Regions from separate parts of the Allobranchiibius huperziae genome, predicted to be linked through region 2. Evidence: predicted binding sites of a transcription regulator. Region 2 holds the regulator's gene; the other holds the start of a gene.
What was found. The regulator HrcA, encoded in region 2, represses chaperone genes, less so after heat shock. The targets are predictions, from matches to a motif close to TTNGCACTCGNNNNNNNCGAGTGCNAA.

Region 1 (3,408 bases), 500 kb from region 2:
CGGACCTTGGAGACCGCGACATAGCCCTCGAGGCCGGCGTTCTCGGCGATCCAGCGCAGCGGCTCGACCACGGCCTTGCCGATCAGTGCGGCACCGGTGGCCTCGTCGCCCTCGAGCGCGAGGTTCTGCAGCGCGGCCGAGGCGTGCACCAGAGCGGAGCCGCCACCGGCGACGATGCCCTCTTCGATGGCTGCCCGGGTCGCGGAGATGGCGTCCTCGATGCGGTGCTTCTTCTCCTTGAGCTCCACCTCGGTGTGCGCGCCGACCTTGATGACGCAGACGCCGCCGGCCAGCTTCGCGAGCCGCTCCTGCAGCTTCTCGCGGTCCCAGTCGGAGTCGGTGCGCTCGATCTCGGCCTTGAGCTCCTTGACGCGGCCGTCGACGTCCGCGGAGTCGCCCTGGCCCTCGATGACCGTGGTGTTGTCCTTGGTCACGACGGTGCGACGGGCCTGACCCAGTACCTCGAGGCCGACCTGGTCCAGCTTCAGACCGATCTCCTCGGCGACGACCTGGCCGCCGGTGAGGATGGCGATGTCCTGCAGCATGGCCTTGCGGCGGTCGCCGAACCCGGGCGCCTTGACCGCGACGACGTTGAACGTGCCGCGGATCTTGTTGACCACCAGGGTCGACAGGGCTTCACCGTCGATGTCCTCGGCGATGATCAGCAGCGGCTTGCCGGCCTGCACGACCTTCTCCAGCAGCGGAAGGACGTCGGCGACGGCGGAGATCTTGCCCTGGTTGATCAGGACGTAGGCGTCCTCCAGGACGGCCTCCATCCGCTCGGGGTCGGAGACGAAGTACGGGCTGATGTAGCCCTTGTCGAACTGCATGCCCTCGGTGAAGTCCAGCTCGGTGATCGCGGTGGAGGACTCCTCGACCGTGATGACGCCGTCCTTGCCGACCTTGTCGAACGCCTCGGCGATGAGCGAGCCGACCGTGCTGTCCTGCGCGGACAGGGTGGCGACCTGGGCGATCTCGTCCTTGCCCTCCAGCTCACGCGCGGTCGCGAGGAGGCGGTCGTTGATGGCCTCGACGGCCTTGTCGATGCCGCGCTTCAGCGCGGACGGGGCGGCGCCGGCCGCGACGTTGCGCAGGCCTTCCTTGACCATGGCCTGGGCGAGCACCGTGGCGGTGGTGGTGCCGTCACCGGCGACGTCGTTGGTCTTGGTGGCGACCTCCTTGGCGAGCTGCGCGCCGAGGTTCTCGTACGGGTCGTCCAGCTCGACCTCGCGGGCGATGGTCACCCCGTCGTTGGTGATCGTGGGGGCGCCCCACTTCTTGTCGATGACGACGTTGCGGCCCTTGGGGCCGAGCGTCACCTTGACGGCGTTCGCGAGTGCGTCGACACCGCGCTCGAGGGACTTGCGGGCGGAGTCGTTGAACTCCAGCGTCTTAGCCATGTGTGGTCCTTAAGTGTTTCGTGGGTGCGTGCGGGGAGGCAGGCGGCTGGTACGACGACGCCCCGGCGGCGGGCCCGGCAGTGTTGATGACGGGCCCACAGCCGGGGCGTGCGACGTACGAGATGTCGTCAGCTACGTGACGACGGGAATTACTTGACGACCGCGAGGATGTCGCGGGCGGAGAGGATGAGCAGCTCCTCGCCGGAGTACTTCACCTCGGTGCCGCCGTACTTGCTGTAGATGACCTTGTCGCCGACGGCGACGTCCAGGGGGACACGGTTGCCGTGGTCGTCGATGCGACCCGGGCCGACGGCCAGGACCTCGCCCTCTTGGGGCTTCTCCTTGGCGGTGTCCGGGATGACCAGGCCGGAGGCGGTGGTCTGCTCGGCCTCGACGGACTTGACGACGACGCGGTCTTCGAGCGGCGTGATGTTGACCGACACGGTGGGGACCTTCCTTGGTGGCCTGCCGATGGCAGGGAGTTGGTGGTCCCTGGGCCCTCGCCGGTGAAGGCCGATCGAGGACGCCGTCGCGGGGTCGGCCTCGGTGCCTGCACTGGCACTGTCCCAGGGGGAGTGCCAGCCCTGAATCTATGCCGGGCGTTAGCACTCGTGCAACTCGAGTGCCAAACCCGCACGAAGGGCCGCGGCAGCGGTCGTCACGGGCGCGTCGTACGTCAGAATGTCCGCCATGGATCCCGCCCTGGTGCACCGGCTCGCGTCGGGCGAGGGGTGGGGTCTGCTGCAGTCGCTGCCACCGTACGACGCGTCCGAGGCGATGTCCCTGGCCACCAGGTTGAGGGGCGAGGGTTTCGACGCCGAGCTGGTCTCCGCGGCGCTCACCCAGTCCGACCTGCGCGCCCGGGCCGTGCCCAAGTTCGGTGCGGCGGCCCGCGAGATGCTCTTCACCCGCGACGGCCTGGAGCAGGCCACCCGGACACGGATCGCCGCCCACCACGCGACCCGGTTCGTCGAGGCCGGGGTACGCCACGTCTACGACCTGGGCTGCGGCATCGGGGCCGACGCCATCGCGCTCGCGAAGGCCGGGATCGCCCTCACAGCCGTCGACACCGACGAGGCGACCGCGGCCATCGCCGCCGTCAACCTGCGCCACTGGCCGCGGGCCCAGGTGCAGCACACGGCCGCGCACGACGTCGCGATCCCGAGCGGTGAGGACGCCCGCGGCTGTGGCATCTGGCTCGACCCTGCGCGACGGACGCCCGGGGTGGCCGACGCCCAGGGCCGCACCCGCCGGCTCTTCCGGCTGGAGGACATCAGTCCATCGTGGGACGACGTCCGCGGCTACCTCACCCGCACCCCCGCCGCCGGGGCCAAGCTCAGCCCGTCCTTCCCGCACGCGGCCGTGCCGGCCGGGGTCGAGGCGCAGTGGACGTCGTACGACGGGGAGGTGCTGGAGTGCGCGCTCTGGGCCGGCGCCACCGTGCGGACGCCCGGGCGCACCGCCTGCGTCGTGCGCGAGCATGTCACCGCGCTCGTGACCGAACGCGACGCACTGGGCGCCCAGCCGCTGCCCGCGGAGCTCGCCCGCCTCGGCCCCTACCTCTACGAGCCGGACCGCGCCGTGATCCGGGCGGGTCTCGTGGGAGCCCTCGTCAACGCGGCCGACGGCCGGGAGCTGTCACCGGGCGTCGGGTACGTCACCGGGCTCGCCGACGTCCAGCTGCCCTGGGCGCGCCGCTACGCCATCACCGACGCCATGCCCTACAACCTCAAGGGGCTTCGCGCGTTGTTGCGCGACCGGGACACCGGCACCCTCACCATCAAGAAGCGCGGGGTCTCCTTGGACGCCGACCAGCTGCGCCGACAACTGCGCCTGCAGGGCGATCGGACGACCACCATCGTCATCACCCGGGTCGGCGGCGCGCAGGTCGTGCTGGTCGTGACGCCGCTGTGACCGGCCGCCGCCGTCTCGCGCCGCTCGCACTGCCCGTGGCGCTCACGCTCGCCGCGTGTTCCGGTGGCGGCGACTCGGCATCGTCGGCGCGCGA
Region 2 (3,408 bases):
TCGAGATGACCCGCCCGGTGCCGTCACCGCGTCCGAGGTCCGCGAACGTGTACAGCTGCTCGACGTAGCCCAGCGTGTGCCCGGTCTGCTCGGCGGCGAAGACGCGCACGCCCTCCTGCAGAGAGTCGTGGTCGGCCCGCAGCTCCCCGGCGGGCAGTTGCAGCGGGTCGCCGGAGGCGAGCACCGCCGGCCCGTCCTCGCCCACGGAGGCCACGACGGCGACCAGCTCCGCGCGGAACCCCACGGCAGGGCGACCAGAGGAGCTCATGGCGACGGCACGGTGACGAAGTCGATGAGTTCCTCGACCCGGCCGAGCAGCTCCGGCTGGAGGTCGGCGTAGGTGCGCACGGTCGCGAGGATCTGCTTCCACCCGCGCGCGACGTCGGCCTGGGATTCGTGCGGCCAGCCGAGCTCGGCGAGGATCCCGTGCTTCCAGGACCGGCCGCGGGGGATCACCGGCCACTGCTGCCAGCCCAGCCGCTCGGGACGCACCGACTGCCACACGTCGATGTACGGGTGGCCGACGACGAGGACGTGCTCTCCGGCGTACGGCGACGCCATCGCCCCCGCGACGATCCGGGCCTCCTTGGTGCCGGGGACCAGATGATCGACGAGCACGCCCATCCGGCGCCGAGCGGTCGGCTTGAAGTCGCGGATCACCGACGTCAGGTCGTCGACGCCCTCGAGCAGATCGACCACGACCCCCTCGATCCGCAGGTCGTCGCCCCAGACCTTCTCCACCAGCTCCGCGTCGTGGCGGCCCTCGACGAAGATGCGCGATCCGGCGGCGACGCGAGCCGTGACGCCGGCCACCGCACGGGAGCCGCTGGCGGTCCTGGTGGTGGCCTTGCGGGCGGCGTCGATCGCGGTGGTGTCCTTCACCGCCACCAGCTCCACGGGTCTGCCGTCCAGCAGGAACCCCGGACCGAGCGGGAACGCCTTGCTGCGTCCGCGCCGGTCCTCCAGGTGCACGACGTGCATCCCGCCGGCCTTCTCCACGCGGGTGATGGCCCCGCACCAGCCGGTCTCGACGTCCTCGACGACGACGCCGACCTCGGCCGGGAGGGATACCGACCGACCGCGGCGGGGCGCGCGCCAGTCACCGGAGAGCACGTCGGCGCCGTAGCGGTCTGGGGTCACGGCACGAGGGTAGGGGCCCCTGGCCGAGGCCGGGAGGGAGGACAGGCGCAGCGCCGTGGAGCACGTAGACTTGGCACTCGACGAAGTGGAGTGCCAGCCGACACCGACTCGGGAGGTGACATGAGCGAAGAACGCCGTCAGCACGTCCTGCGCGCGATCGTGCAGGACTACGTCGCGACGTCCGAACCCGTGGGTTCCAAGGCGCTGCTCGACCGTCACCGCCTCGGGGTGAGCGCCGCCACCGTCCGCAACGACATGGCCGTCCTGGAGGAAGAGGGGCTGATCACCGCCCCGCACACCTCCGCCGGCCGGGTGCCCACCGACGCCGGCTACCGCGCGTTCGTCGACCGACTGAACGAGATCAAGCCGATGTCCCGGGCGGAGCGCGCCGCAGTGCAGACCTTTCTCGCACAGGCCGTCGATCTCGACGACGTGGTGGATCGCACGGTACGACTGATGTCGTCACTGACCAACCAGGTCGCCGTGATGCAGTACCCCTCGCTCAACCCCGCGACGATCCGGCACACCGAGCTGGTCTCCCTCGACGGCGACCGCCTGATGGCCGTGGTGATCCTGTCCAACGGGCGGGTCGAGCAGCGCATCGTGCAGGTGGACGTCGACCTGGTCACCGAGGCCCGTCAGCAGTTGCTGCGGACCCTGCGCGATCGGGTCAACGAGGCCGTCGCCGGCGCGACCTGGTCCGAGGGCATTCGTCTGTTGCCGGCGGTCATCGACCGCATCGCCCCCGAGCACCGCGAGACCGCGGGTCTGGTGATCGCCGTTCTGGCCGACGCCCTGGCCCAGCAGCGGGAGGAGCGGGTCGCGCTGGCGGGCACCGCTCACCTGGCCCGCTCCGTCAGCGACTTCCCGATGACGATCGGCCCCGTGCTCGAAGCGCTGGAAGAACATGTGGTCCTGCTGCGTTTACTCGGACAGATGAGTCAGACGAGCAGCGCGTCCGGCGATTCGGTGGCCGTGCGCATCGGCGCCGAGAACACCGTCGACGGACTGCGCGGCGCTTCGGTGGTCAGTTCCACCTACGGAGCGGATTCGACCGCCGGGCTCGGCGTCCTCGGTCCGACCCGGATGGACTACCCCAGCACGATGGCGGCCGTTCGAGCGGTCGCGCGCTACGTGTCCGAGATTCTCGACCAACGCTGACCGCCGGTTCGCTACCGGTCATGTACTGCTTGAAGACGACCAGCTGACAAGGATTTTCGTGAACGACTACTACTCCGTCCTCGGCGTCTCACGGGACGCCAGCCCGGAAGAGATCAAGCGCGCCTACCGCCGCCTCGCCCGCAAGCTCCACCCGGACGTCAACCCCGGTGACGAGGCGTCCGAGGAGTTCAAGGCCGTCTCCCAGGCGTACGACGTGCTGTCGGACCCCGCGAAGAAGTCGTCGTACGACATGGGTCAGGACCCGTACGGCGGCCAGGGTGCTGCCGGCTTCGGCCAGGGATTCTCCTTCAGCGACATCATGGACGCGTTCTTCGGCGGCACGGCTGCCGGCGGTGGCGGCCCGCGCTCGCGCGCCCAACGCGGCCAGGACGCGCTCATCCCCGTCGACGTGGACCTGCGGACCGCGGTCTTCGGCAGCGAGGAGGACATCACCTTCGACACGGCGGCGGTCTGTCACACGTGTGAGGGAAGCGGCGCCCGCGCCGGCACCGGCAAGCGCACCTGCGACGTGTGCCACGGCGCCGGCCAGGTGCAGCAGGTGCAGCGCTCCTTCCTCGGTCAGGTCATGACGACCCGCCCCTGCGCCGCGTGCCGCGGTTTCGGTGAGGTCATCACCGACCCGTGCTTCGAGTGCTCCGGCGAGGGCCGGGTGCGCGACCGTCGCACCATCACGATCAAGGTGCCCGCGGGCGTCGACACCGGCACCCGCATCCAGCTCACCGGCGAGGGCGAGGTCGGCCCCGGCGGCGGCCCGGCCGGCGACCTCTACATCGAGGTCCGGGTGCGCAAGCACGCGACCTTCCAGCGACAGGGCGATGACCTGCATTGCTCGGTCGAGCTGCCGATGACCGCGGCGGCGCTGGGCACCGAGCTGCCCCTGGAGACCTTCGACGGAGTCCGCGAGGTGGGCATCCGCGTGGGCACCCAGCCCGGCGACGTCATCACGCTGAAGGGGCTCGGCGTCACCCGGTTGCGCTCGGGGGTGCGCGGTGACCTGCTCGTGCACGCCAACGTGCGGACGCCGACCCGCCTGGACACCCAGCAGGAGGAATTGCTGCGGCTGCTGGCCAAGGAGCGTGGCGAGGA

Region 1: the regulator HrcA is predicted to act here: its motif matches at 2,003-2,029, upstream of groES (co-chaperone GroES).

Annotation. Positions count from the first base shown of each region.
Region 1 covers NZ_JACCFW010000001.1:770,989-774,396, reverse strand. The annotation lists gene groL (chaperonin GroEL) at 1-1,400, opposite strand, end outside; gene groES (co-chaperone GroES) at 1,550-1,843, opposite strand; gene HNR15_RS03675 (class I SAM-dependent methyltransferase) at 2,091-3,314, shown strand.
Region 2 covers NZ_JACCFW010000001.1:1,269,219-1,272,626, forward strand. The annotation lists gene HNR15_RS06055 (NUDIX hydrolase) at 1-268, opposite strand, end outside; gene HNR15_RS06060 (DUF3097 family protein) at 265-1,140, opposite strand; gene hrcA (heat-inducible transcriptional repressor HrcA) at 1,261-2,301, shown strand; gene dnaJ (molecular chaperone DnaJ) at 2,360-3,408, shown strand, end outside.